4 regions of the Anaerotruncus sp. AF02-27 genome follow, and region 1 is predicted to be linked to each of the others. Evidence: predicted binding sites of a transcription regulator. Region 1 holds the regulator's gene; each other region holds the start of a gene.

The links. The regulator Rex, encoded in region 1, represses fermentation and respiration genes when NADH is low (regulators of the CRP and FNR family bind a similar motif). The targets are predictions, from matches to a motif close to ATTGTTAANNNNTTAACAAT.
Region 2: a site for Rex is predicted at 2,576-2,595, ahead of gap (type I glyceraldehyde-3-phosphate dehydrogenase). Genes of this name have one in related genera too.
Region 3: a site for Rex is predicted at 3,518-3,537, ahead of DWV16_RS04365 (phosphoenolpyruvate carboxykinase (GTP)). Genes of this name have one in related genera too.
Region 4: a site for Rex is predicted at 4,406-4,425, ahead of adhE (bifunctional acetaldehyde-CoA/alcohol dehydrogenase). Genes of this name have one in related genera too.

Annotation. Positions count from the first base shown of each region.
Region 1 is NZ_QSBX01000020.1:39,567-46,811, reverse strand. It holds gene DWV16_RS13910 (undecaprenyl-diphosphate phosphatase) at 93-968, opposite strand; gene DWV16_RS13905 (YlzJ-like family protein) at 992-1,189, opposite strand; gene DWV16_RS13900 (ClpP family protease) at 1,191-1,925, opposite strand; gene DWV16_RS13895 (FAD-binding protein) at 2,131-3,186, opposite strand; gene DWV16_RS13890 (dCMP deaminase family protein) at 3,215-3,706, opposite strand; gene rsmA (16S rRNA (adenine(1518)-N(6)/adenine(1519)-N(6))-dimethyltransferase RsmA) at 3,838-4,701, shown strand; gene DWV16_RS13880 (hypothetical protein) at 4,698-5,396, shown strand; gene DWV16_RS13875 (redox-sensing transcriptional repressor Rex) at 5,442-6,092, opposite strand; gene DWV16_RS13870 (isocitrate/isopropylmalate family dehydrogenase) at 6,140-7,245, opposite strand, start outside.
Region 2 is NZ_QSBX01000037.1:428-7,672, forward strand. It holds partial or broken gene DWV16_RS19905 (helix-turn-helix domain-containing protein) at 1-42, opposite strand, end outside; gene DWV16_RS17265 (hypothetical protein) at 242-793, shown strand; gene DWV16_RS17270 (hypothetical protein) at 1,108-1,332, opposite strand; gene gap (type I glyceraldehyde-3-phosphate dehydrogenase) at 1,498-2,508, opposite strand; gene DWV16_RS17280 (sensor histidine kinase KdpD) at 2,806-3,963, shown strand; gene DWV16_RS17285 (DUF1846 domain-containing protein) at 4,190-5,674, shown strand; gene DWV16_RS17290 (CTP synthase) at 5,919-7,245, shown strand, end outside.
Region 3 is NZ_QSBX01000003.1:128,608-135,852, reverse strand. It holds gene DWV16_RS04380 (shikimate kinase) at 1-137, shown strand, start outside; gene DWV16_RS04375 (ribbon-helix-helix protein, CopG family) at 569-757, opposite strand; gene DWV16_RS04370 (hypothetical protein) at 854-1,039, shown strand; gene DWV16_RS19760 (hypothetical protein) at 1,449-1,577, opposite strand; gene DWV16_RS04365 (phosphoenolpyruvate carboxykinase (GTP)) at 1,586-3,355, opposite strand; gene tsaD (tRNA (adenosine(37)-N6)-threonylcarbamoyltransferase complex transferase subunit TsaD) at 3,573-4,622, opposite strand; gene DWV16_RS04355 (hypothetical protein) at 4,645-5,442, opposite strand; gene trmB (tRNA (guanosine(46)-N7)-methyltransferase TrmB) at 5,439-6,113, opposite strand; gene dusB (tRNA dihydrouridine synthase DusB) at 6,110-7,120, opposite strand.
Region 4 is NZ_QSBX01000002.1:271,018-278,262, forward strand. It holds gene DWV16_RS03400 ([Fe-Fe] hydrogenase large subunit C-terminal domain-containing protein) at 1-1,287, opposite strand, end outside; gene DWV16_RS03405 ((2Fe-2S) ferredoxin domain-containing protein) at 1,291-1,536, opposite strand; gene adhE (bifunctional acetaldehyde-CoA/alcohol dehydrogenase) at 1,687-4,296, opposite strand; gene DWV16_RS03415 (M48 family metallopeptidase) at 4,475-5,023, opposite strand; gene DWV16_RS03420 (MFS transporter) at 5,368-6,576, shown strand; gene DWV16_RS03425 (glycerophosphodiester phosphodiesterase family protein) at 6,745-7,245, shown strand, end outside.

The DNA of each region.
Region 1 (7,245 bases):
GCGGCGCTTTTCGAGCGGGAGCGCGTGGATGATTTTGTAGCCATGAACAGTCCTCCGATGCAAAAGAGAGTTTCAAAAAAGCAAAAAAGGCATTATGCCCCTAGGAAGAAGCCCCGGACGGCATAGCCGGTGAAATGGTCAATGGCGCCGACCGTCAGGACAACCATGCCGAGCACAAGGGTGTAGTATCCAAAATATTTGAGTTTATTGCCCCTGACGACCCACTGCACCAGCTTGATCGACAGGATGCCGAAGATGACCGAGCTTAAAAGCCCCATAATAATGACCGGCGCGGAGAGGGAAGACCCCTCCCGGACCGCGTCGCCCACCTCGAGGACGATCGCGCCGAGCACCGCCGGGATACCCAGGATGAACGAATAGGCCACCGCATAGGAACGCTCCAGTCCGCAGAGCAGTCCGGCCGAGATGGTCGAGCCGGAGCGGGAGATTCCCGGCATGGTGGCAATCACCTGCGCGGCGCCAATGAAGAGCGCGTCCTTGGGGCCCATCGTAAGCGCGTCTTTGCGGCCGGGGCGCTCCTTTGCCGCGAAGAGCAGCATTGCTCCGGTGAGCAGGAAACAGAAACCTTCCACCGTGATGTCGGTGTCGGTCGAGAATCCGGAAATGAAATCTTTAAAGAGCAGCATCAGCCCAAGCGGCACCAGCGACAGGAATAAGAACAGCAGCATCCGCCGGGCTGAGGACATGTTTTTTGCGGAGAACTTTCCGGTGAGAAGATCGCGTACAAGGGTCACAAGCGCGATCAGCAGCTTCCAGAGCGTCCCCCAGAAGCAGATGATCACCGCGATGAGGGTGCCCGCGTGCAGTAAAATCGAGAACAGAAAGCCGCTCTCGTTGTTGTTGCCGGTGAAATACTGGAACAGGGAAAGGTGTCCCGAGCTGGACACCGGAAGAAATTCGGTCAGCCCCTGCAGAAGCCCCTGCAGGAACGCTTCCAAAATTGTCATAAGCCTTTTAGCTCCTTATTTTGTCAGTTTAGGATCTGCCCAGGGGAATAACGGGGATCAAGATAGTCGCGCGGATTGGTCGAGATGAGACGCGAGACGGTGAATTTTCCGTTTTGTGAAACGCCCTCAATATAAGCGTTATGCACCGGGCGGTAGGAGTATTCCACCGCGTCCTGTCCGCCCAGGATCATCTCGGCCGGAACAATCGTATAGAGGAACATCTCAGTCCCTCCCTTCAATCATGGCATAGAGTGCTTCGATCACGTCAGAAACGCCGCCGAGCGAATCGATGAGCCCTTCGTCCACGGCGGACTGCCCGTCGAGCACGGTGCCCACGTCCATCACGAGCTCGTCCTTGTTCATCATGAGCTGGCGGAACCGTTCGCCGGTGATGTTCGAGTTGTCGGTGACGAATTTGACGATTCGTTCCTGCATCTTGTCAAAATACGAGAGGGTCTGCGGCACGCCAAGCACCAACCCGTTCATCCGCACCGGATGCACCGTCATGGTCGCGGATGGGACGATGAAGCTCTTGCGGGCGCTCACCGCGAGCGGCACGCCAATCGAATGGCCGCCGCCGAGCACGAGCGAGACGGTCGGCTTCTTCATGCCGGAGAGCAGTTCCGCGATTGCGAGCCCCGCTTCGACGTCGCCGCCGACCGTATTGAGGATGATGACGAGCCCTTCGATCTCCGGGTCCTGCTCGACCGCGAGCAGCTGCGGGATCACATGCTCGTACTTTGTGGTTTTGTTTTGCGCGGGCAGGATATAATGCCCCTCGATCTGCCCGATGATGGTCAGGCAGTGTATGACGTGCTTGCCCTTTTTGCTGGTCACGCCGCCTGTCTCAATGATCTGCTGGGTCTGCTCGGACAGGTTTGGGTTATTTTCCTGACCCTCCTGGGTCCCCGGGGCCTCCTGGCCTTCGCCTTCGGGCGCATTGTCGTTGTCCTGCATAAATTTTTGCTGTTTGCTGGCTTTCAAATCGATAACCTCCTTCAAATTGGTAACGAGGTTATCTTTGCCGGTTCTTCACCGGTCTATGCCTGCCAAAACAGCGGACCGTGCAACAAAACATACAATATCATTATAACATTCATGGATAGATTGTCAAACGAACAAGCGCGAAAAAAGGGACCGCATACGCGGTCCCACGGGCGGCTCAGCCGTCCATGACCTCGATCGAATTGAGGCCGCTTTTCATCACGAGCCTGCGCAGCGGCGGGGAATACATAAACGGGCATTTGAGCAGTTTTAGAGAGAGCTTTGCCCGCAGACGCAGGGTGGCGGCGCGGTAACGTCCGTTGGGGTCGCCCTGCGGTGCCGCGAGCACCCGCGCGAGCATGACAGCGCTCAAAATCGCGCTGCTGATGCCTTCGAGCGAGCTTGGGCTGATGAATCCGGCCGCCTCCCCGATGAGGAAGGCGTTGTCGCGTCCACAGCAGAACTGCCCGGGCGAAGCGGGACGCAGCACCCGGCAGGCTTCGGTTCGCTTCGGTTCGCCCAGATGAATTCCAACACTTTCCAGTTTGCGCTTCTGACGCTCAAACCGTTCGCGGCAGCCTTTGGCGGGATACGCCCCGCCGAATATGAGGCTGCCGTCCTTTGAAAGCGCCCAGGAGTAGCAGTCGGTGTTTTCGGAATCAAACACGCAGGAATAAAACGGCGTGGTGTGGGTGTCCGCAAACCACTGCTGGATCGAGACGTAGCTGCGCAGTTTTTTATGCGGGTAGAGAACCTCCCGCACCAGCGAATTGGCGCCGTCCGCGCCGACAAGGCGGGCGGCTTCGATGGTTTGCTCCCGGCCATCCCGCCAAAAACGCACCCGCCAGCCTCCGGGGATTTTTTCCACCGCGCGGCAGGCAGCATTCGTAAACAGGTCGACCTGCGGCGGGATGAGCCCGCGCAGCCAAAGGTCAAACCGATGGCGGTCGAGATTTACATAAAAACGCTGGTAATAGCGGGTGACACCGGTATCGAGATCGATCGTGCGCACCGAAAAGATCTGCGGGTCGACGATCAGCTCGCGCGGCAGAGTGAGGCCGAGACAGGCAAGCGCCTTCTGCGCGTCCGGCGCGAGCAGGCCGCCGCACGGCTTGCGAAAGCCGTTCTCCGGCGAATCCTTGCGGTCGATCGCCGCGACGCGCATCCGGGGCCCGAGCAGGCGCGCCAGTGTGGAGCCCGCAGGGCCGAGCCCTACGATGGCCAGATCATACATATGCATCTGCTCCCGATGATGTATTTTTTCAATAGTTGGAAAGCCCCTTGAGGGATTCGTCATGCACGACCCACTCGTCCGCCACGTTGATGACGCGGAATTCCTCCTTGTCGTCGCGGATGATCACGGTGGAGATGCCAGCGTTGATGATGAGGCGGGTGCACATTGAGCAGGGACAGGCATTGCGGACATATTCACCGGTGTCATATTCCTTGCCGACCAGGTAAAGCGTCGCGCCGAGCATCTGCTCGCGAGAGGCGTGGATGATCGCGTTCATTTCGGCGTGTACCGAGCGGCAGAGTTCATATCGTTCGCCGCGCGGGACGTTGAGCTTGGAGCGGGTGCAGTAGCCCAAATCGGAACAGTTTTCCCGCCCGCGCGGCGCGCCGACATAGCCGGTCGAAACGATCTGGTCGTTTTTCACGATGATCGCGCCGAAGTTGCGCCGCAGGCAGGTGCCGCGCGAGGCGACCGTCTCGGCAATATCCAAATAATAGTTTATTTTATCGCGTCTTGCCATCTATCTTCACTTCCTTTATAATGATGAAAGGTATGGAGCTGGTCATTGATTTTATTCTACTATACCGCGGCGGCCTGTGCAAGCTCCTTTTTTATTTCCTGCAAAACCAAATCCAGTTCCTGGAGGATTTTATGGACAACCTTTCCAATATTGGCGTGATACGAGACGTATTGTCGCGCCACGGTTTTACATTCAGTAAAGCGCTCGGGCAGAATTTCCTTGTCAACCCGACCGTCTGCCCGCGCATGGCCGAGCTTGGCGGCGCGAAAGCAGGCGTCGGAGTCATTGAAATCGGAGCGGGCGTCGGTGTGCTGACCGCCGAGCTTGCCATACGCGCGGACAAAGTCGTCTGTATCGAAATTGATGCCCGGCTGCTGCCGGTGCTCGCGGAAACGCTCGCGGGCTACCAAAACGTCGAGATCGTGAATGCGGATGTGATGCGGGTCGACCTGCACGCGCTCATCGCGGAAAAGTTTTCCGGCATGGAGGTGGTTGTCTGCGCGAATCTGCCGTACTACATCACCTCGCCGATCATTATGAGCCTGCTCGAGCAGCGCCTGCCGGTCAAATCGATCACCGTGATGGTGCAGAAGGAGGCCGCGCAGCGGCTCTGCGCCGAACCCGCCACCCGCGAGGTTGGCGCGGTCACAATCGCTGTGCGGTACTACAGCGTCCCGAAGGTGCTCTTTCAGGTGTCACGCGGGTCGTTTATGCCGTCGCCCGACGTGGACAGTACGGTCATCCGGCTGGATATCCGGGAGCGGCCGCAATACGACGTGGGGGATGAAAAGGCTTTCTTCGCGGTGGTGAAGGCGGCTTTTTCCCAACGCCGAAAAACGATCCTGAACTGTCTGGCAAGCGGGCTTTCGCTTGCGAAGCCGGACACCGCCGCGCTGCTCGAAACAGCGGGGGTGCCGGGCACGGCACGCGCCGAGCAGCTCACGATGGAACAGTTCGCGGCGCTTTCCCGCGCCGCAAAGGAGATGAAACGATGAAACTGACAAAACGCAGGATCCTGTCCATTGTGATCGCGGCTGTTACCCTCATCGCGACCGGGGCGTATTACACAATGGTTTACCACTATACGGCGAAACCGGAATCGCTGACCGAGGCGCTCACGGAATATACCGGCATGCCGGTGGAGATAGCCGGGACCGAGGAGGCCGGCAACCGGCTGTTCGTGCTCTTCAAGGACCCGGGCGGCGGCCCGATGATGGGCTACGCGCTTTTCGACCGGGGGATGAACACCCTTTACCGGCCGGTCAGCGCCGGCTACGGCAATTCGATCGGCGTGGAGGTCTATCCCTTCACCGCTTCGGGCAAACGGAAGGTCGCGGTCTGCGGCGCGAACGCCGACCCGCGCGCGGTGGCCTACGAGGTCATTACGGTGGACGAGGAACCGCCGCAGGTGGTGTTTTCCGGAGAGATTGCCGAACGGGATTTCGTCGATATTTATGAGCACCCGAAAACGGAGGGGCTCTGGCGCGGCCTACGGCTTCTTGACGCGGATGGGAACGACCTCGCTCCCGAACTGTACGCGTCAGGGGTGGCGGACGGGCCGGGCACCGGGATTGGGACAGCCGAGCTTTTCATGACAGATATTTTTTGCATCCTCATCCTGTTGGTTGGATTCGTTGTGGCAAAATATTTCTGGGACGAAAAACAATTGCCGGAGGACAAAAAGGAATAGAGAAACGGCCCCGCTTCTCAGAAGCGGGGCCGTTTGGGTTTGAAATCAGGATTTCTCGTCGGCATAAAACTGGTTCATCCGGTAGCAAAGGGTCATAAGGCTGTCCCCAAGATGCACGTTTTCGACCACGACGTTCTCGAAATTAAGCAGCAGATCGTAGTGGGAGAAGTTCCAGAAGCAGTTGATGCCGAGGTTTTTGAGCCGCTCGGCCGTTTCATAAGCCACCTCGCGCGGGATGCAGAGGATCGCGGCGCGGGGATGATTTTCCCGGCAGAAGTCTTCGAGTTCGGTGGTGTCCCGCACGGTATGTTCCCGGATCTTCTGCCCGATGACCGTGGGGGAGTTGTCGAAAATCCCCACGAGCTTAAAACCGCTGGTGTCGAAGTTCATATGCTTTGCAAGCGTGCGGCCGAGATTTCCCGCGCCGATCAGGATGATGTCGGCCTGTTTATTGAGGCCGAGGATGTTTCCGATTTCCTTATAAAGCGCGGCGACGTTGTAACCGTAACCCTGCTGGCCGAATCCGCCGAAGCAGTTGAGATCCTGTCGGATCTGGGAGGCGGTGAGCTGCATGAGCTGTGCAAGCTCCCGCGAAGAGATACGGGTGACATCCTTTTTCAGAAGGTCGCCCAAAAAGCGATAGTAGCGCGGCAGACGCCGGATAACCGACAGTGAAACGCCCTCATGCTTTGGCATAGACACAAACACCCTTCCTGTGTAGATTTCCTTGTGTGCCGGGCGGATCAGAGGCTCGCTACGGTATCCATGACATAATTGCCGAATTCCTCGCAGGTGCAGCCGGTGTCGCGGCCGGTGATGGTGAGCTTTTTCTCCTCGTACATGCAGACGTCCAGCGCACGGTCGAGCTTATCCGCCTGCGCCTGGAAGCCGATGTGGCTCAGCAGCAGCACCGCTGCGCGCAGCATCGAGCAGGGATCGGCATATTTGCCGCGGCCTTCCTTGATCATACGCGGCGCGGAGCCGTGGATCGCCTCAAACATCGCGTAGCGTTTGCCGATGTTGGCGCTGCCCGCGGTACCGACGCCGCCCTGGAACTCGGCGGCTTCATCGGTGATGATGTCGCCGTAGAGGTTCGGAAGTACAAATACCTTGAAATCACGGCGGCGCTTCTGGTCAATCAGTTTTGCGGTCATGATGTCAATATACCAGTCGTCGGTGGAGATGTCCGGATACTCCTTGGCGATGTTCTGGCAGAGTTTGAGGAACTTGCCGTCGGTCGTCTTGACGATGTTGGCCTTGGTGACGATTGAAACGCGGTCTTTGTGGTTTTTCTTGGCATAGTCGAAAGCGAGCCGCGCGATGCGTTCGGTGCCTTCGGTGGTGGTGACGACAAAGTCGAACGCGACTTCGTCGTCGACATTCACGCCGCAGGAGCCGAGCGTGTATGCGCCTTCGGTATTCTCACGGAAGAAGGTCCAGTCGATGCCTTCGCTCGGGACTTTGACCGGGCGGACGTTCGCGAACAGGTCAAGCTCCTTGCGCATCGCAACGTTGGCCGATTCGATATTTGGCCAGGGATCGCCCGCTCGCGGGGTGGTGGTGGGGCCTTTGAGGATGACGTGGCATTTTTTGAGTTCCGCGAGCACGTCGTCCGGGATAGCTTTGCCGACGGTGGCGCGGTTTTCGATGGTGAGGCCGTCGATCTGCTTAAATTCCACACGGCCGGCGGCCACTTCATCCGCCAGCAGGTGCTTTAATACGCGGGCGGCTTCATTGGTGATAATGGGGCCGATGCCGTCGCCGCCGCAGACACCGATGACGATCTTATCGAGATGTTCGTAATCCACGAAGTCCTTAGTTGCTTTAATGCGCTCATTGCGCGCAAGCT
Region 2 (7,245 bases), on a different contig from region 1:
CTTCGCAAAAAATGTTTTCAGCGGAGATGTTGTCACACGCACGCTAAAAGACTATAATGGATTTAACCAGTTGATCCGCATTCTTGCAGATAAGAAGCCGACCACCTACGCCTACCGTCCTGATGGTCTGCGGCACAGCAAAACGATTGGCCCCGGTACAGATGCCATCACTCACATCCATCTTTGGGATGGCAATCATGCTAATATGATATTTAATTAGGATACTTAGGATGCGATGCACATGTTAGAACCAAATATATGGGATACGCTTAATAATCTTCTTGCAGCAATTGGTATGATAAGTATTGTCATAACGATCATCAGAATTGTATGGATATTTCTTGGCGGAGAAGAATGGGTAGACAATATAAAAATTGAAGAACTGCCTTTAACAGAGGATTTGGAAAATCGGATAGGTATGTACCCACAATATTATCCCGTCACTCCATGGGAGGCCACTGGCGAATATTGCACACAAAATTTGTTTATTCCACAAAATACAATCATTCGAAAAGCCAAACTGAAAAAAGTGAAGTTTGAAGAAATCAATGATGCGCTTAAATATAAAACCATTCATACCTTTGAACAGATTACACCGCACTCGCCAATTTGTCTTGTAATTGAGCGTACAGAGGCAATCCCAACCTATATGATAGAATGGAAAATTGAATACGGTGGAAAGGCTACCTATTATTTTTGCGATAATCTTAGAAATGGCGACAACTCGCTAAATGGTATCCAGTATCATTATGGGATATGGGCAAAAGTGCGAAAAGCACTTGATTTAAAGTAAGACATCTGAACAAACGCATGCTTCACCGATAGAAAATTATTGAGTTTATTGGAGGCTCGTTTAATGGTTACAGATATACTTATATATGTTACAATTATAGTTATGATTGCAATTGAACGTTATAAGTATATCCAAATGTTTGAAGATCCTAAAAAAAAAGGAGACTCTATATTCTGTATGGGTTAATATTTCTAGTAGGCTCTATAATTATAATAATAACCATTATTCAAAATCACATTTGAAAAATAAGTTCTGTTATAAAGACAGTACTACCATTTGCGTAGTACTGTCTTTTTTATATATTTTTAAATCACTCACAACCGGTGGCTTTCTGCCTGATTCCAGTTTTTCCAAAAAAACTTTTGAATGTAAACAGGCCGCGCTTCCTCCAGCGTTGTGGCGTTATAGCTCTCTTGCAAAAAGCGCAGCAGGTATCCAAAAAGCTTTTGATAATTGGATATGGCACGTTCCAAGCAGCGCTTACAGCGACATGAAAAACAGAATTCTTGAGCAAGTTCTTCCAGACGGTTTTGACACATAAAAACACCCATCCTCTTATCAAAATCCAAGAGAATGGGTGTTTTTAATTCTGGTTATTTTCCGAATCGTTGTTACAACAGCAGTAAGAAAAGCCCACTAGCCGGTGCAAAAACGATAAAGGAAGCCAGTGCAAATATGCCGTAAATCCGCTCTATAAGCTGTTCTTATTTCGCGTCAACGGAAGCCATGTGCTGGATGAGCATCAGGACCTTGTTGGAATAGCCCCACTCGTTGTCATACCAGGAAACCAGCTTGACAAACTTGTCGGTCAGCGCGATGCCGGCTTTCTCGTCGAAGATGGAGGTATGCGCATCGCCGATGAAGTCGGAGGAAACGACATCCTCGTTGACATATTCCAAGATACCCTTCAGGGAACCCTCGGAAGCCTTCTTGATGGCGGCGCAGATCTCTTCATAGGAAGCGGGTTTGGCCAGGTTGACGGTCAGGTCGACAACCGAAACGTCCAGAGTCGGAACGCGGAACGCCATGCCGGTGAGCTTGCCGTTGAGTTCCGGAATGACCTTGCCGACCGCTTTCGCGGCGCCAGTGGAGGACGGAATGATGTTGCCGGAAGCGGCGCGGCCGCCTCTCCAGTCCTTCTTGGACGGGCCGTCAACCGTCTTCTGGGTGCCGGTGGTGGAATGGACGGTGGTCATCAGGCCATCGACAATGCCAAACTCGTCGTTGATGACTTTCGCCAGAGGCGCCAGGCAGTTGGTGGTGCAGGAGGCGTTGGAGACGATGTTCATCTCTTTTTTGTAGGTCTCCTGGTTAACGCCCATGACAAACATCGGGGCGTCCTTGGAAGGCGCGGAAATGATGACTTTCTTGGCGCCTGCTTTCAGATGCGCCTCCGCCTTTTCCATGGTGGTGAAAACGCCGGTGGACTCAACCACATAATCAGCGCCACACTGGCCCCACGGGATGCAGGCCGGGTCTTTCTCCGCGTAGAATTTGACTGTCTTGCCGTTTACGACGATCGCATCGTCGGTGTAGCTGATTTCACCTTTGTACTGGCCGTGCACAGTGTCATAACGCAGCATGTAAGCGCAATAATCCGGAGTCATGAACGGGTCATTGACGCCGACAAATTCGATGTTCGGGTTATCCAAACCAGCGCGGAATACAAGCCGTCCGATGCGGCCAAAACCGTTGATACCAACTTTAATTGCCATTGGAATACGACCTCCTATATTTTGATATGCTCCTATTTTAATACACTTTCAGGAAAACTACAACAATTTTGTCAAAGAATAAACGATTTTCTTTATTTTTCTCAATCCACCATTTTTTATACATGGGTTTTTATTGAAAACAACCAATCTTTATACTATAATAATGAGACTATCTAATGTCGAATTCTGTCGAAAACAGTTCCTGCCCTTTCCAGTATTAGGCTGTCGTTCCTAGCACATAACCCGGCAAATCCTCCAAAAGATAATTTATATCAATCCGTTTGAAGGGGAAGTACGATGGATACGAGTCTGCAAAACGATCAGTTTCTTGACCGGCTGGTTCAAATGGCATCCACAGCCGGCCTTCCTTATGTTTTCACCGATGAGAATTTCAACATCATCTGGAGCAGCGAGGCCGCCCGCACTTCGCAGCCCTGTCTCAGCCTGCCGGACGGGGTTCATGTCCTGCTGGACGGGTATGATTTCGATCAGATCAGAGGGGAAATTGACGCCCACGGCGTATTTTCCACCGTCAATGACGCCATGTTTCTGCAGCGTTCGGTGACGGTCCTTCCTCTGCCCGACCAATCGGGCCATGCCCGCTATCTGGTACAGCCCTCTTTCTTCACCCGCCAGGGCACCGGCCTGCATCCGGAAGGCACGGCGCTCGCGCTTTCCGCGTTCGGCTCGCAGTACCGTGTTCCGCTCACCGCGATTTTCTCATCGCTTTCCCTGCTGCGGCAAAACGCCGAGCAGCAGGATGAACAGCAGCGGGGCAAAAGCCTCGAATACCTGCAATCGATCAATCAAAATGCCTATTTGATCCTGCGCGCCTGCGACTGGATGACCACTTATACCCGGCTTTCCCAGGGGCTTTGGCCCTCCCTTCCCCGCCGCGTTGAGATTTTCGGCTATCTGCGCGAACTCTTTGAGGCTGCCGCCCGGATTTCGGAAAGCGCCGGCATCCCTCTGACCTTTTCCATCCCAACCGAACCGCTTGTCATCTCCTGCGACCTTGCCAAGCTTTCGATGGCGATCCACAATATCCTCTCCAATTCCATGCGGTATACCCGTCCGGACAATGTGATCGAAGTCAAGGTCCGCAAAATCCGCAGTTATGTGAGCGTTTCAATCGTGGACCGCGGGCGCGGCATCCCCGCGAAGGTGCAGCCGCACGTGTTCCAACCGTATTACTCCTTCGACCCGTCCGGCCAGCCTTTCACCGGCAACGGCTTGGGGCTTGCCATCGCCAAGTCCTGTGTCGCCGCGCTGGGCGGCACCATCACTTTGATCAGCGAGGAAAATAAAGGAACCACCGTCCTTTTCACCATCGACGCCAAGGATGACCCGTCGGCGCCGGAGGCGGTTGAAAGCACTGCGGCGGAATATCTGTCCGATCGTTTTTCCACGCTGCGTATTGCGCTGTGCGACGCCGCCGTTCCGCCGCTGCGCTGAAGATTCCCGGAACAAATTCTGGCCGCGCGTCCGTTTTCCATCGGATGCGCGGCTGTTTTCGCCGGATATAAAAACTTTTTGCCATTCTTCCCAAACTTTCAACACTTTCCATATTGCAATTCTAGCCAAAAACAGGTAGAATAAAAAAATGTGTTAAAGGATTTGAAATGCTGCCGGACGGGGGTTATCTTTTTCCGGACGGCAATCATTGCGGGAGGCGGAGCGTGTGCACAGGGTCGGTTTTGACAACGAAAAATATCTGAAGCTTCAATCGGAGCACATCCGCCAGCGGATTTCCGCTTCCGGCAACAAGCTTTATCTCGAATTCGGCGGGAAACTTTTCGACGATTTCCATGCCTCCCGCGTGTTGCCCGGTTTCGCGCCGGACAGCAAGATGAAGATGCTGCTTCAGATGAAGGACAGTGCCGAAATCGTCATCGTCATCAATGCCTCCGACATTGAAAAAAACAAGGTGCGCGGCGATCTTGGCATCACTTACGATGTGGACGTTCTGCGCCTTATCGACGCGTTCCGCGCCATCGGCCTTTTTGTCGGCAGCGTGGTTATCGCGCAGTTTGCCGGACAGCCCGCCGCCGAAGCCTTCAAGCGCCGGCTCGAGCATCTCGGCGTGAAGGTCTATCTGCACTATCCGATCGCCGGATATCCGTCCAACATCCCGCTCATTGTCAGCGACGACGGCTACGGCAAGAATGAGTATATCGAGACGACCCATCCGCTGGTGGTCGTCACCGCGCCCGGCCCCGGCAGCGGCAAGATGGCAGTCTGTCTCTCCCAGCTCTACCATGAATATAAACGCGGGGTCAAAGCGGGCTATTCCAAGTTTGAAACCTTCCCGATCTGGAACCTGCCGCTCAAGCATCCGGTCAACCTCGCTTACGAGGCCGCGACCGCCGATCTGGGCGATATGAACATGATCGACCCGTTCCATCTGGAGGCGTATGGAAAGACCACCGTCAACTATAACCGCGATGTGGAAATCTTCCCGGTTTTAAACGCCATCCTCACCCGGATCGCAGGCGAGAGCCCCTATAAATCCCCCACCGATATGGGCGTCAATATGGCCGGGATGTGCATTGTCGATGACGACGCGGTTTGCGCGGCTTGCCGGCAGGAGATCATCCGCCGGTACTATCAGGCGCTTTGCGACCAGCGCATGGGCCTTGCGGAAGAAGGCAGCGCTTACCGGCTGGAACTGCTGATGAACCAGGCTGGGATCAGCGCGGCTGACCGTCCGGTGATCCAGGCCGCCAACGGGCGCGCCGCTGAAACAGGCATGCCCGCCGCCGCCATCGAACTGCCGGACGGCACCCTCATCACTGGAAAGACCTCCTCCCTGTTGGGCGCTTCCTCAGCCGCTCTGCTCAATGCTCTCAAATACCTGGGCGGCATCGGACACAATATCCACCTGATCTCCCCAATTATCATCGAGCCAATCCAGCATCTCAAGGTCGACCATCTCGGCAACCGCAACCCGCGGCTGCACACCGACGAAACGCTCATTGCCCTTTCGATTTCCGCCGCCACCAGCCCGACCGCCAAGCTCGCGATGGAGCAGCTCGGCAAACTGCGTGGCTGTGAGGCGCATTCCTCGGTCATTCTTTCACAGATCGACCGCAATATCTTCAAAAAGCTCGGTATTAACCTGACGAGCGAACCCCAGTATCAGACCAAGAAGCTGTACCACAAATGACGCGCTGCCCGGCCCGGCGCCTGAAGCGCCAGCTTTTGGATAAGGCGCAACAAAAAATCTAAATACACACCGCATATGCGAAACGCGCTTCAATGGGGAAGCGGAAAATGCAGGCCCAGAGTATGGGCGAAGTATCTTTTTGAGATTCTTTGCCCATACTCCGGATAGCAGATTCCCCCACTCGTTGCACGGTTTGGATGTGCGGTGTTTTTGTTTTTCCGATTAAAGTTTGGAGGTTAGGATTATGGCAACCAAGTATGTATTCGTCACAGGCGGCGTCGTCTCAGGTCTCGGCAAAGGCATCACCGCCGCATCCCTCGGAAGGCTGCTCAAAGCGCGCGGCTACAGCGTCACCATGCAGAAATTCGACCCTTACATAAATGTCGATCCCGGCACCATGAGCCCGTACCAGCACGGGGAGGTTTTTGTCACCGACGACGGCGCTGAAACCGACCTCGATCTTGGGCATTACGAGCGGTTCATCGACGAAAACCTTTCAGTCAACTCGAATATCACCACCGGAAAAGTTTATGGCTCGGTCATTCATAAAGAGCGCCATGGGGATTACCTTGGGGGTACCGTACAAGTCATCCCGCACATCACCAATGAGATCAAGGAGCGGATCTACCGGATGGGCAGCACCGGCTCGGATGTGGTCATCACCGAGATCGGCGGTACGGTCGGAGATATTGAAAGCCTGCCTTTCCTTGAATCGATCCGTCAGTTTGTCAATGAAGCGGGCAAGGAGAACGCCATCTATATCCATGTGACGCTGGTGCCGTACATCTCCGGCTCAAACGAGCTGAAATCCAAACCGACCCAGCACAGTGTCAAGGAACTGCTCCGCCAGGGTATCCAGCCGAACATCCTGGTCTGTCGCGCGGACATGGAAATCCCGGAGGATATGCGGCAGAAGCTCGCATTGTTCTGCAATGTCCGCAAGGAGGACATCATCCAGAACCTCACCCTGCCGACCCTTTACGAAGCGCCGCTCATGCTCGAACAGGAAGGGCTTGCGGACGCGGTATGCCACCATCTGGGACTCGAAAACCGCAGACCGGACCTCGTGGAATGGTCCGACATGGTAAAACGGCTCAAGAACGCCTACAGAGCTGTCACTATCGGCGTGGTCGGCAAATATGTCGCGCTTCCGGATGCTTATATCTCCATTGCGGAATCGCTCAAACACGCGGGCATCTATAACGATTCGAAAGTGCAGGTCAAACTGATCAGCTCGGAGGAGGTCACTGCCGAAAATGCCGCCGAAATGCTCGCTGGATGCAGCGGTATCCTCATCCCCGGCGGCTTTGGCGACCGCGGCATCGAAGGCAAAATCGCCGCCGCACAGTATGCCCGCGTCAATAAAATCCCCTACTTCGGAATCTGTCTTGGCATGCAGATTTCGGTCATCGAATTCGCCCGCAATGTGCTGCATTTTGAAGGCGCCAACTCCGCTGAATTCGATGTGCAGCCTCCCTACCCGGTCATCCACATCATGGCCGAACAGCAGGAGATCACCGACAAAGGCGGCACCATGCGGCTTGGACTTTATCCCTGCAAACTCGCAGAAG
Region 3 (7,245 bases), on a different contig from region 1:
CGCTCTTCGCGCGGCGGCGGGAGGCCTACCGCAAGGCCGCGCAAAATGGCCTCACAATCGACGCCGGTCGATCCGCGGATGAGGTTGCCGCTGACATCGCGCTTCTGCGCGAAAAGAATCAGGGGCCGCGCCCCTGATAATCCCCTTTGCGCCCTTCGCGCGCCCGAGGTTCTCTTGCGCCCTTCGCGCGCCCGGATTGCCTCCGGCGGGCTCGGATTGCCTCCGGCGGGCTCGGATTGCCTCCGCGGGCTCGGATTGCCTCCGCGGGCTCGGATTGCCTCCGCGGGCTCGGATTGCCTCCGCGGGCTCGGATTGCCTCCGGCGGGCCCCTTTCTTGCTTGTCCAAGAAAGGGGCGAAAGAAAGACACGCGGGGATACCCCGCGGCCCCCTGCGGGCTGTTTCGTTGCCTGCGGCAAAGACAGCCCGCAATCTGCTTAGACAATACGTACTGTGCCGCGTGATAAAAAGCACGCGGGACAAATCGCCGCAACCTTGCGGCGATGCGCTGCGCGCAATAAGGACAAACGGATTTCAATTTAAAAAGCGCCGGACCTCTGTCCGGCGCTCTTATTTTTCTTCTATTTCACAATTATCAACCGCATATTCCAGGAAAATCCCGATCAGCTCGTTACGCTTATGTCCTGTCTTAGCGCAAATTTCATCCAGCTTTGAAACTGTCTCTTCCTTGATCCGGATGGAAAAGGTCTTATATCCATCCTCACCTTTCGGACGTTTGGGCTTTACGACAATCGCCATTTCCATCACCACCTCTGAACATATTTTATGCTTGAATCGTGGTGATTAATATGTTATAATTTATGTTATAAATTATAACATATTTGGAGATAAGCCATGACTTCAAAAGAACATTTACGGCTGCGGGAACTTTCGCGGCAAGTTTACACCTATGCGGGCAAGATGAATTTGTCCGCATGCCAGCTCAAGGATGATGCAGCAAGCGTTGTCACCCGGCGTTATTTTGTGCAGCTTGAAAAGCGTATGGAGAAGCTGCGGGAATTTCTGAGAACGATTGATTGACAATACCCATTGAACGAATCCGGCGCGGATTTTGCAGCAAGCCTGTAACATGGGAGCGCGAAGCGTTGCCATCAGTCTTGAGCTGACCGGCAGTTGGGAGTGACGGCGTCGCAGGTCTCGAAGTCCAAGGACGCGGCCGCCGCCTTTGCGAAGCAACCAGCGGCGGCGGGGTTCCAAGGGGTTCCCCCTTGGCGTGTTCTTTCCCCTATTTCTTGCACGAGCAAGAAATGGGGCCGCCGGAGGCGACTCCTCCGGAGCGCCTGGAAGGCGCAATCCCCCGGGCGCGCGGAGGGCGCAATCCCCGGGCGCGCGGAGGGCGCAAAAAAACAAGCGAATTCCTCATTTTTGCAGGGAGACAATAAAGAAAGCGCATGGAACCTGACGATTCCATGCGCTTTCACTTTTTTGTTCAGTGGCGGTCCCGGTTGAGGACCAAAACAGCCATGATACCGTACAGCACAGCCACGATGGTGGCTGCTGCAACCAGTGCCACCGCCGTGACGCCGCGCCACGGGTTGATCTGACGGTATTCCCTCATCATAAGCCTTATTTCTCGAGGTTGGCTTCGAGCTTTTCGAGCTCGGTCTCGAGCTCTTTGGGGAGTTTGTCGCCAAATTTGGCATAGAACTCCTTGATGCCCTTGACTTCCTCTTTCCACAGGTCCTTATCGACAGTCAGCAGGCCAGCGACAGTATCGGTGGTGATGCCGTCAAGACCGGTGATGTCGATATCTTCCGGTTTCGGCTCGTAACCGATCGGGGTTTCAACAGCTTCGGCTTTGCCTTCGACGCGGTCGATGATCCAGTTGAGGACGCGCAGGTTGTCGCCGAATCCCGGCCAGATGAAGTGGCCTTCGTCATCGGTGCGGAACCAGTTGACGTTAAAGATCTTAGGCGCTTTGTCACCGAGCTTCTTGCCCATTTCGAGCCAGTGCTGCCAGTAGTCGCCCATGTTGTATCCGCAGAACGGGAGCATCGCCATCGGGTCGCGGCGGACAACGCCGACAGCACCCGAAGCGGCCGCGGTGGTCTCGGAAGCCATGGTGGAACCTACGAACACGCCATGCTGCCAGTCACGGGACTGATAAACCAGCGGAGCGGTTTTGGCGCGGCGGCCGCCGAAGATGATCGCGGAGACGGGCACGCCGTTCGGATTTGCAAATTCGGAGGAGATGCAGGGGCAGTTGATGGCCGGAGCGGTGAAGCGGGAGTTCGGATGCGCGCCTTTGCTGCCATCGGTGCAATCCCATTTCTCGCCTTTCCAGTTGACCGCATTCTTCGGCGGGTTCTTATCGAGACCCTCCCACCAAACAGTGTTGTCGTCCAGGTTGTGGACCACGTTGGTGAAGATGGTGTTGCGGCGGGTGGTTTCCAGCGCGTTCGGGTTGGACTTCATGTTGGTGCCAGGGGCAACGCCAAAGAAGCCGTTTTCCGGGTTGATTGCCCAGAGTCTGCCGTCTTCGCCGATACGCAGCCAGGCGATGTCGTCGCCGACCGTCCAAACCTTGTAACCCTTGTCAAGCAGCTCCTTCGGCGGGATGAGCATGGCCAGGTTGGTTTTGCCGCAGGCGGACGGGAACGCGGCGCAGATATATTTGATTTCGCCTTTCGGGTTCTGCAGGCCGAGGATGAGCATGTGCTCCGCCATCCAGCCTTCCTGTTTCGCCTGGTAGGAAGCGATGCGCAGCGCGAAGCATTTTTTGCCGAGCAGAACGTTGCCGCCGTAACCGGAGTTGACCGACCAGATGGCGTTGTCCTCGGGGAACTGGACAATGTAACGGTTCTCTTCTTCCATCTTGGCCTTGGAGTGCAGGCCGCGGACGAAATCGTTGGAGGTGTCGCCCAGGTGGTCGAACGCCTTCTGGCCCATGCGGGTCATGATATCCATATTCAGTACAACGTAGATCGAGTCGGTCAGCTCGACGCCGACTTTGGAGAATTTGGAACCGATCGGGCCCATGCAGTACGGGATGACATACATGGTGCGGCCCTTCATGGCGCCGTCAAACAGGGCGCGCAGTTTCGGGTACATGACTTTCGGGTCTTCCCAGTTGTTGGTCGGGCCCGCTTCTTCCTTCGTTCTGGAGCAGATAAAGGTTCTGCCCTCCACACGGGCGACATCGTTGACCGCAGTGCGGTGCAGGACGCATCCCGGAAGCTTCTCAGGGTTGAGCGGCTCGAGCTCTCCGGTGGAGAAAGCCTGCTCGCGCAGTTCGTTGAGCTGTGCCTCGCTTCCATCAATCCAGACAACCTTATCCGGTTTGACAAGCGCTTTCATCTCCTCAATCCAATTGAGGACATTTTTGTTGTTCGTCATGATTTTACTCCTCTCGCTGTATTGAATTTTTAATAACACAATGATACATATGGGGCTGAAAGTCAACGGTTCATGGGGTTGCATCCCGCATGAAACTCGAACTTTTCACACTTAGCATTATAATGGATCAACTGCAAAAAAGCAACGTGAATTCGTTAGAATTTTGTGAATTTTCAGACAATCATGCAATTCATCATTTTTCTTCCTGCAAAACCAATCATTTTGAGACAGAATGCTTAGAATCATACGGATTTTGGAAAGGCAGGTCGATATTCCACGAGGCGCAAGCGTTTAAATCAAGCCCCGCCGGCGGGCTGCAAAGCTGCTCATAATAGGCCTGCGCGCCGATCATCGCGGCGTTGTCCCCGCAAAGGGACAGCGGCGGGACGCAGAGCCTGTACCCGTGGCGCCGGCACATCTCCTCCAAGCGGGAACGCAGCCCGCTGTTGGCGGAGACGCCGCCCGCCGCCACAATCGTTTTATAGCCGTATTCCCGCGCGGCCAGTTCCAGATGGCCCACCAGGATCTCGCAGATGGTGCGCTGGAAACTTGCCGCCAGCGAATCTGTATCCACATTTTCCCCTTTCTGGGCGGCATTATGCAAAAGGTTCAGCACCGCCGTTTTGAGACCGGAAAAACTGAAATCATAAGGCGAATCCTCGACGCGCGGCTTCGGAAGCTTATACTTTCTGTCATCGCCGCGCTTTGACGCCTCGTCGATATAGATTCCGCCCGGATATGGGAACCCCATAGCGCGGGCAGATTTGTCGAACGCCTCCCCGGCCGCGTCGTCGCGGGTGCGGCCAATGATCCGAAAGTCGGTGTAGTCCTTCACTTCAACGATGTGGCTGTGCCCGCCCGAAACAACGAGGCAGAGAAACGGCGGCTCAAGATCCGGATGCGCGAGATAATTGGCGGCGATGTGCCCACGGATATGGTGAACCGGGATGAGCGGTTTTCCCGCCGCGAGCGCAAGCCCCTTGGCGTAGTTTACACCAACCAGCAGTGCGCCGATCAGCCCTGGCGCGGCGGTCACAGCGACCGCGTCGATCCCGGCAAGCGTCAGCCCAGCCTCGTCTAGCGCGCCCTGCACAACAGGCACGATGTTTTCGGTATGGCGGCGGGAGGCAATCTCCGGCACCACGCCGCCGTATTTTCGGTGCTCCGCGACTTGAGAATTGATCACCGAGGAAAGAACCTTCCGTCCGTCCTCCACCACTGCGGCGGCAGTCTCGTCGCAGGAGCTTTCAATTGCAAGGATTTTCATAGCCATTTTCCTTTCGCCGCCATCAGGCGGGTTTCACGCTTTGTGCGATCATATCATAAAGCTTGAGGTCGTCCGCTGTTGCCGAAGCGGAGACGTAAAAATACAGATAAGTGAAATGTCCTTCGCCCAAATCCATCATATATTCCAGGACATTCCCGCCCAGGCCGGGCGTGATATACCGTGTAAAGCGGTCGCCGCAGCAGTAGGCGCCAATCTCATTTTCTGCTGATTCGAATGCCTCCCAGGTTTCGCCGGTTATCGGATTGCCTTCCGCTGAAAATACATTCCACGCGCTGAACAGTGTCTCGCCCTCAGGATAGTATCCCCCGATGTCCCCGATTTTGATCGTCCCGTTCGCGAAGCCGCCGTCGTATACGATGACTTCGTCGATCCCGCAGCGCGGCGGCAGCAGCAGCTTCGCTTCGACGCGCTCGGGCGGAAGGCCTTGTTTCTCCGCGTCATAGTTGATCAGCGTGACCGTGTGCCATTCCCATTCCGCCGGGTCTCCGAAATTTTTGTATTCGATATGATCCCACATGATATACGGCCCTTTCTGATTTTCCGGCAGGGTCGGGTCGGGCTGGACGCCGTCATAGAGCAACGGAGCCGATTCCGCCGGCTCCGAAAAAGCGGCGGGCGGCGCGGGGCTTTCCGGCGCGGACGAGCCGGATGGCGAGAGCGCGCCCCCGGCAGGGGCGGACGCTTCGGCAGAGGATGCGGGCACGGAAACGTCCTGCGCCATCGGGGGCGTTTCGCGGCCCTCGCAGCCCGCCAGCAACAGGCAGGCGCTCATCAGCACCGCGCGCAGGGTTTGTTTCATGGCGTGGGGGCCTTTCCCGGTTCCGCTGTTTTTTTCGCGCGGATCGCATAGATCGGCTGGCCGAGCGAGGAGAAATGCGTCTCATACTCGGTCATGACGTTGCCTGCGGCGCATTCACTCTGATGCAGATTGTTCGTCGTGAAATATGCCGGGAAAGCCGCTGCGAATTCATAGAGTGAGAAATGGTAAAGGTTGTAGTTGTCGGTCTTAAACCAGATTTCCCCGCCTGGCAGGAGCAGATTCTGATAGATTTTCAGCCGCTCGCGGTAGGTGAGCCGCCGTTTGAACTGCCGATGCTTGTGCCAGGGGTCGCAGAAATTGATGTAGATCCGTTCGAGTTCTCCAGGCAGAAATATCTGCGGGAGCTTTTCCGCATCATCCAGGATAAATCTGATATTTGGAAGCGGCGGCACGGCCGAGAGTACCCGTTCTGTCGCGATCACCGCGACGTTCGGTTCCCGCTCCACCGCAACAAAGTTTATATCCGGGTTTCGCCGCGCCATTTCAAAGACAAAGCCACCCTTTCCGCAGCCAATTTCCAGATGCAGCGGCGCCTGCGGGTTCGGAAATGTTTCACGGATATGCCCTTTCAGAGAAACCGGGTCCTTCAGAACAATCGATTCGCAGGCGGCCAGCCGCGGGGCTAAATTCGGTTTTTTACGCGGTCTCATCTTTCTTCCTCCTCATTTGACGGTTTGTCCAAAACGGCTTCCTCCGGATTGAGGCGCAGCGCTTCCTCCGCAAGCGCCCGCGCGTCGGCCAGTGTACAGAGCGTCCCTGCCTGCCGCCGCAGCGACGCCGCGCCGCGCACCCCCTTCATGTACCAAGCGGCATGCTTGCGCGCTTCGCGCATTGCGCCATATTCGCCCTTCTGTTCGCAGGCGAGCGAAAACTGCCGCAGCATGACCGCCATCCGTTCCTCCAAGGGCGGCAGTGGCAGTACCGTCCCGTCGGCCAGGAACTGGTCGACCTGCCGGAAGATCCATGGGTTTCCGAGCGCGCCCCGCCCGATCATCACGAGGTCACATTTTGTATAATCGTACATATTTATCACAGATTGTATACTGTCACAATCCCCATTCCCGATCACCGGGATCGAAACGGCCGCCTTCACTGCCGCGATAATGTCGAGGTCGACCGGAGGCGCGTAGAACTGCTCCCGCGTGCGGCCATGCACCGTCAACGCCGCCGCGCCGCTCTCCTGCATGATTCGCCCGAACTCCACGGCATTGACATGTTCGTCGTCCCAGCCTTTGCGGAATTTCACCGTAACCGGCAGGTCAACTGCCTTTACAGCTGCTTCCGTAATTTTCCCCGCAAGCGTGGGATTCTTCATCAATGCTGAACCGCCGCCGTTTCCAGCGATCTTGGGCGCCGGACAGCCCATGTTGAGGTCGATCACATCCGGCCGGTAATCGAGCGCCTTTTTCGCGGCTTCCGCGATCAGCTCCGGATCATCCCCAAAGAGCTGCACCGCGACCGGGCGTTCTTCGTCGCTCACCCCGAGCAGCTCGGCGGTCTTGCGGTCGGAATAGTGCATCCCCTTCGCAGAGGCCATCTCCCCTACCAGGTACGCCGCGCCGAACTGCTTGCAGATGCGCCGGAAGGCGCTGTCCGCGACGCCTGCCATCGGTGCGAGCGCGGCGGTACGCTTGATTTCCAGATTGCCGATCTTCATGGGGCCCCTCCAATTTGTTCATGATTCTAAATGATTATTTTAACAGAAATTTGGTGAATGGACAATCTTTTGTGGTATAATAATTTATAATTGTCAAGATTTATCATCTTTCACATATCGCAGAG
Region 4 (7,245 bases), on a different contig from region 1:
ATTCATCTTTTGGATGGTGAGGTTTTCGTCCAGCACCATGATCGCATTCGGGCTGACATTAAAGATGTTGTCCGAAAAGCTTTCGGCCTTTGCAAGCAGAAAGGGCAGGCACATGGTGATGTCCGCCTTGCCGTTGTAGACCGCTTTGGCCTTTTCGCGGCAGGTGGCATAGCCGCAGCTCGAACAGTTGAGCTCGTCCTCCGGTTTCGTCTTGCCCATCTTCTGGAGAATCTCGCGAATCGCCTCCTCGGGCGGCTCGACCTCCTTGACAAATTCGCTCGGGATGCTGCGGGTAAGCGCGATCTTTTCTGTGATGTCGAAGTCCGGCTTCGCAGAACGGTCGGGCTGGGCGTATTCGTCCACCCGCACGCGCGAACGCAGGATCGAATGCGCGAAGCCGCGGGTGGACGGGCCGTTCACGCAGCTGCCCTCGCAGGCGCTCATCTCGATAAAATATCCCTTGAGGCCGCCCCGCTCGATCTCCTGGAGCGCCGAGATGCAGTTTTCCACCCCATCGACCGTGAGGTAATGGTAATCGGTGCCTTCGGTGTGCATACATTCGATGATGCCGCCCGTCTTTGGGAAGAAGCGCGAAGCGCGCCCCTCTGCGGCAGAAATTTCCTCTCGCTCCGGGACGATCTCCCGCTTCTGGAACCACTGGTCCAGCTCCTCATAGGTGAGCACGCAGTCGACCGGTCCCGGGATCTTTGCGATCTCATCCTTTTTGGAGATGCACGGGCCGATGAACACGACATAAGCGTCCGGATATTCCGCCTTGATCTTCTTTGCGCTCGCCAGCATCGGGGAGATAACCGGCGCTATGTACGGGATGCAAAGCGGATGATATTTCTGGATCAGCGACACGACCGTGTGGCAGCAGGAGGAGATGATGACCTCCTGCCTTTTTTCGGCGATGATCCTTTCATATTCGCTTTTGACGATATACGCCCCTTCGGCGGTCTCATACGCTTTGAAAAAGCCGAGCTTTTTTAAATACCCTTCAAACGCCTCGATACCCGCTACATCGAAATGGCTGATGAACGAGGGCGCGACCGTGGCGATCACGCGCCTGCCTTCCCCAATCGCGCCGATGACCTCGGTCAGATCATTGCGCGGCTTTTTGGCGTCCTGCGGGCAGACGACGACGCACCGCCCGCAGAGGATACATTCGTTCGGCAGGATTTTGGCCTGTGCGTCCGCGAACCGGATCGACTTGACCGGGCAGGCGCGGATACATTTGTGACAGTTTTTACAGTTTGCCTTTTTGAGGCTCAAAACATCGGTCATCGGTTACTGCAGCTCCTTTAAAACCATATCGTTGAAGATCTGCTCCACGTTCTGCGGGTTGAGCCCGGTGACGATCTGTTCGCCAATCTTGATGGTAACGCCGTTCTGGCAGTGCCCAAGGCAGAAGGAAGCGTTCAGGCTCACCTTTTCCTCAAGCCCATGGTCCGCGATCAGTTTTTTGAATGCATTGATGATGTCGTAGGAACCCTTCAGATGACAGGAGCTTCCGATGCATACATAAATTTCCATACCATTTCCTCCGTGGCCGTTATTCGCAGAAAAAAGCCGCATTACAACCTATTCAACTGCAATGCGGCTTCCCTCATCCATATTATTTAGGATACTACAAACTTACCGTTTCTTCAAGCGTTTTTCCCTGGATCTTTCTCTCAGAAAACCTTATTTTCCGTAGTATGCCTTCTTGTAAATTTCAGCGATCTCGCTCACGAGCGGCAGCCGCGGGTTGGCTGTGGTGCACTGGTCCTCAAACGCGCGGTCAGCGAGCTGGCTGACGCCGGCCATAAAGGTTTTCTCATCCACACCGCACTCCTGGATGCTCATGACCATGTTGACTTCCTTCATCAGATCACGGATTGCTTTGATCAGGCTCTGGACGCCTTCCTCGGTGGTCGAAGCGGGCAGGCCAAGATATTTGGCGATCTTGGCATATTTTACGTCCGCGATGAATTTTTCATACTTCGGCCAGATGGTGAACTTGGTGGGTTCGGAAGCGTTATAAGCGATCACATGCGGCAGCAGCACCGCGTTGGCGCGCCCGTGTGGAATGTGGTATTCGCCGCCCAGCTTGTGCGCCATTGAGTGATTGAGTCCAAGGAATGCGTTGGTGAACGCAAGACCGGCGATGCAGGAGGCGTTGTGCATCTTTTCACGCGCCTCGAAATCCTTATCCCCATTCTTATAGGCGCGCGGCAGGTATTCAAAGACCAGCTCGATCGCCTTGATGGCCAGGCCGTCGGTATAGTCGGAGGCAAGCACCGAGACATACGCTTCGATCGCATGGGTCAGCACATCGAGGCCGGTGTCCGCGGTCGCGGATTTCGGCAGCGACATGACGAACTGCGGATCGATGATCGCAACATCCGGGGTCAGCTCATAGTCAGCGAGCGGATACTTGATGTTGCCGTGCTCCTTGTCGGTGATGACCGAGAAGGAAGTGACCTCGCTGCCCGTTCCGGAGGTGGTTGGGATACAGACCAGCTGCGCCTTTTCACCAAGTTTCGGGAAGTGGTAGGTACGCTTGCGGATATCCATGAATTTGAGTTTCAGCCCGTCGAACGAGGTGTCCGGGTGCTCATAGAAGAGCCACATGCCCTTCGCGGCATCCATTGCGGAACCGCCGCCGAGCGCGATGATGACATCCGGCTGGAAGGCGTTCATTGCCGCCACGCCGCGTTTGATGGTGTTGACCGACGGGTCCGGCTCAACCTCCGAGAAGATCTCCGCATGGCAGTATTCCTGGCGTTTGCGCAGATAGTAGAGGATTTTATCGACATTGCCGAGTTTCACCATCATCGGGTCGGTGACGATAAACGCGCGGCTGATGTTCGGCATTTTTTCAAGATACTGGATCGAATCGTTCTCAAAGTAAATCTTCGGCGGGATCTTGAACCACTGCATATTGACTCTCCTTTTTGCGACGCGCTTTTTGTTGATCAGGTTGACCGAGGAGACGTTTGAAGTGGTGGAGTTGTGGCCAAACGATCCGCAGCCGAGCGTCAGAGAGGGCATGTTGGTATTATAGATGTCGCCGATCGCACCCTGTGAGGACGGGGAGTTGACGATGACGCGGCCGACCTTCATCGCTTCGCCATACGCGCGCGCAAGCTCCATATCCGAGGTGTGGATGACCGCTGAATGGCCGAGGCCGCCCAGCTCCAGCATCCGGTTGGCATAATCGAAGCCCTGCTTGGCGTCCTTGACAGTGAAGTAAGCGAGCACCGGAGAAAGCTTTTCAAGCGAGAGGCGGTATTCCCGGGAAGGCTCGGGGAGCTTCGCAATCAGGATCTTGGTATCAGCCGGGACCTTGATCCCCGCCTGCTCAGCGATCCAGGCCGGCGATTTGCCGACGACCACCGGGTTTACCGCGCCGCGTTCAGCCGGCATGACGTAATCGGTGACCTTCAGGGTCTCCTCGTCATTGAGGAAGTAGCAGCGGTGCTTCTTCATGAACGCCTCAAACGTCGGGGCGATCTCCTCGTCGACGATGACCGCCTGTTCGGAGGCGCAGATCATGCCGTTGTCAAAGGTTTTGGAGAGCATCAGGTCGGTGCAGGAACGCTCGAGGTTCGCGGTTTTCTCAATGTAGCAGGGGACGTTTCCCGGGCCGACGCCGAGCGCCGGTTTGCCGCAGCTGTAGGCGTTCTTCACCATGCCGGCGCCGCCGGTGGCAAGGATCAGGGAGACCTTCGGATGGTGCATCAGTGCGCTGGTCGCGTCGATCGACGGATATTCAATCCACTGGATGCAGTTTTCCGGCGCGCCCGCCTTGACGGCCGCGTCACGCACGATTTTGGCCGCCTCAACCGAGCATTTCTGCGCGGAGGGATGGAAGCCGAAGATGATCGGGTTGCGGGTCTTCTGGGTGATGAGCGCCTTGAACATGGTGGTGGAGGTCGGGTTGGTTACCGGAGTGACGCCCGCGACGATGCCGACCGGCTCCGCGACTTCCACATAGCCTTCGAGGTCGTTCTCGTCGATCACGCCGACCGTCTTTTCGTATTTGATCGAATGCCAGATATATTCAGTTGCGAAGATATTCTTGGTGATCTTGTCCTCGTAGACGCCGCGGCCGGTCTCCTCGACCGCCATCTTTGCAAGCATCTGGTGATTGTCAAGCCCTGCCAGCGCCATTGCGTGGACGATCTGGTCCACCTGCTCCTGGCTGAGTTCCATATACTGTTTGAGTGCGACATCCGCCTTTTCCACCAGCTCATTGATCATCGCGTTGATGTCAATTTCGGGCTTCTGTGCTGCTTTTGCCTTTTCCATGAAATGCTTCCTCCTAAAAATGATATAAACGGAAATCAAATTCTTTTTATCAGAATTAACAGGGGTGCTGTAAAATGAGATTGTTAATTCTTTGTCAATATAATATCATATTGTTAAACTTTTGACAATTAGACAAATAAACAAATATATGTTTTTATTTATAGGAACTTTGCACAATTCAATTCACTGGAACCGCCCGCAGCAATGCGCGCCGCGCTTTGTAGTCCGGCATCAATTTGGCCATCGTTTCGTGGAACCCTTTCTGGTGATCCGGATGCAGAAAGTGCACATATTCGTGCAGCACCACATACTCGAGCGCCGCCTTCGGTTTTGCTATCAGCTGCTTATTGAGGGTGATGCAGTTTTTTGCCACATGGCAGACGCCCCAACGGGTCTTCATCTGCCGCACCTGGATCTTTGGTTTCCCCGGCAGGATATCCGCGAAAAGCGGATAAATTTCATCACTCACCGCGTTAAACGCGGCCAAGCACTGGGCGTCGGTATATTCTGTGTCCGCCGCCTGCGCCTGCGCCTTCCGCACGGCGATCCGGGCGCGCGCCGCCTCGATCCACGCGGCCCGTGAGGCGACAAACCGGTCGATTTCCCCGGTCGGCGCGCGTTTGGGCGCGGAGACGCGCACCTCCCCCTCCCCGGTGACGCGCAGGTTCAGGTTCTTGACCCGCTTATAGGTAAGTTCATAAGTGATTGTGCCAACGCTGCGCCGCATCGCGATCCCCCTCCTTGTTTTTACAATCTTAAACCTTGCCATTAAACTCTGTCAACCGGGATTGACAAAACAGCTCCCCTCAGTTATAATATCCCTTACATTTCACCGTGAAGGAGTTTATGATGGCATTGCAATTCTGGTTCTTCTAAGTTTCCTCGCCGTACATACACCAAAAAGGCCTGTGACGGGTTTTGTTGTTTTACGTATCCGGGAAATTTCAGCAGAGAATCAGCGCGGCTGACCGCTTCATGGGAATGCTGTCTCTTTCTGTCTTTTGACCGGTATGCGTAAGCGGGCCCGCATGGGAATCGTTTGCGCTTTTTTTGCGCCCGCAAAGGAGTTTTATGAACCAGACACACTGGAAACGCACCTTTTTCACCATCTGGTCGGGGCAGGCCGTCTCTCTGCTGACCAGCTCGATCGTGCAGTTCGCGATCGTCCTCTATCTCACCGATACCACCCGCTCTCCCATGGTCCTCTCAGTCGGTTACCTGCTCGGTTTTCTGCCGCAGGGGCTGCTCGGGCCATTCGCCGGCGTTCTGGTCGACCGGTGGGACCGCAAAAAGATCATGCTCACCTCCGACTTCTGTATCGCTATGGCCTGCCTTGCGATCGTGATTGTCGGGATCTTCGCCGACCTGCCGCTCTGGCTCTTCCTGCTTGTCCTATTTATCCGGTCGGCCGGTTCGGCATTCCATGCGCCGTCGCTCTCCGCCGTCACCCCGCTGCTCGTCCCCGCGGATCAGCTCACCCGATGCGCGGGGTACTCGCAGACCCTGCAGTCCGTATCGATGATTATCGGGCCCGCGCTGGCCGCGATGCTTTATGCGGCGTGGGATCTGGAAGCGATCGTCTTTCTCGACGTGCTCGGCGCGCTGGTCGGCATGGGTTCTCTTGCCGTCTGCACCATCCCCAAACTGGAGATGCGGCATACCGAACGGCCCCATATCATCCGGGAAGCGCTCGATGGCCTGCGCGTCCTGCGTTCGCATAAGGGGCTTTACGGGCTTCTGCTTGTGAGCGCGCTTTTCTTCCTGGCATTCTCCCCGGCCGGCGCGCTCTACCCGCTGCTCTCGATGGATTATTTTGGCGGGACTGCCACCCACGCAAGCATTGCGGAGATCGTCTTTTCGGTCGGGATGATGGCTGGTTCGATCCTGCTCGGCGCGTGGGGAGGCTTTTCCCGAAAAATCGTTTCAATTATCGGTTCGATCTTCCTCATGGGGGTGGCGCTTGTGCTCACCGGGCTGCTTCCGCCGTCCGGATTTGTCATTTTCGCCTTTCTTTCGGCTGTCATGGGCTTCGCCTGTCCATTTTTCTCGGGTGTTTCGATCGCGCTTTTTCAGGAAAAGGTGGAGCCGGAATATCTCGGCCGGGTGATGTCCCTTTCCACAAGCATCCTGACCCTCGCCACACCGCTCGGCCTGGCGCTTTCCGGCGCGACTGCGGAAATCATCGGCCTTGAAAACTGGTTTTTACTTGCTGGAATCGTTGTCCTCGCAAGCGGCGTTCTGTGCATCTTTGTCCCTTCGGTGCGCAACTGCGACCAATAGGGCTGCCCTGATATTGGCCCCGGGTAAAATGCCTTTTACCCGGGGCCAATATTTACGGGCGTCTCAGCCGCCTGCGCGGTCCCACCCGGGACCGCGGGGCAGCCCGGCGCACCTCACGCGCCGTGTCCGCATAGAATGGCAGGATTACATCATGAGCGGAGGCAAACGATGGCTACTCAAATCTGGGCACATCGAGGCGCGTCCTCAAAAGCGCCTGAAAATACCATGGAAGCGTTTGAACAGGCTGTTCGTGAAGGGGCCGATGGAATCGAACTGGACGTACATCTGAGCGCGGATGGAATCCCCGTCGTCATTCACGACAGCACCCTTGAGCGGGTCAGCGGTGAAATCGGGTTGGTGCACGACCGGACACTCGCACAGCTCAAACGGCTGGATGTGTCGAATCCAATCCCCGGTTACGGGATCGCCCGTATCCCGGCGCTTGCGGAAGTTTACGAGCTTATAAATCCAACTGGTTTAATCATAAACGTGGAGGTCAAAAGTGGTCTTACCACATATCCCGCCTTTGAGCAAACACTCATTGCACTCGAACGGCAGATGGGCATGCGCGGCCGCGTATTCTATTCTTCTTTTAATCCATACACGCTGATGGGGCTGCGGGAACAGGATCCGCAGGCCCAAATTGGATTTCTTTATATCGGCGGCTGG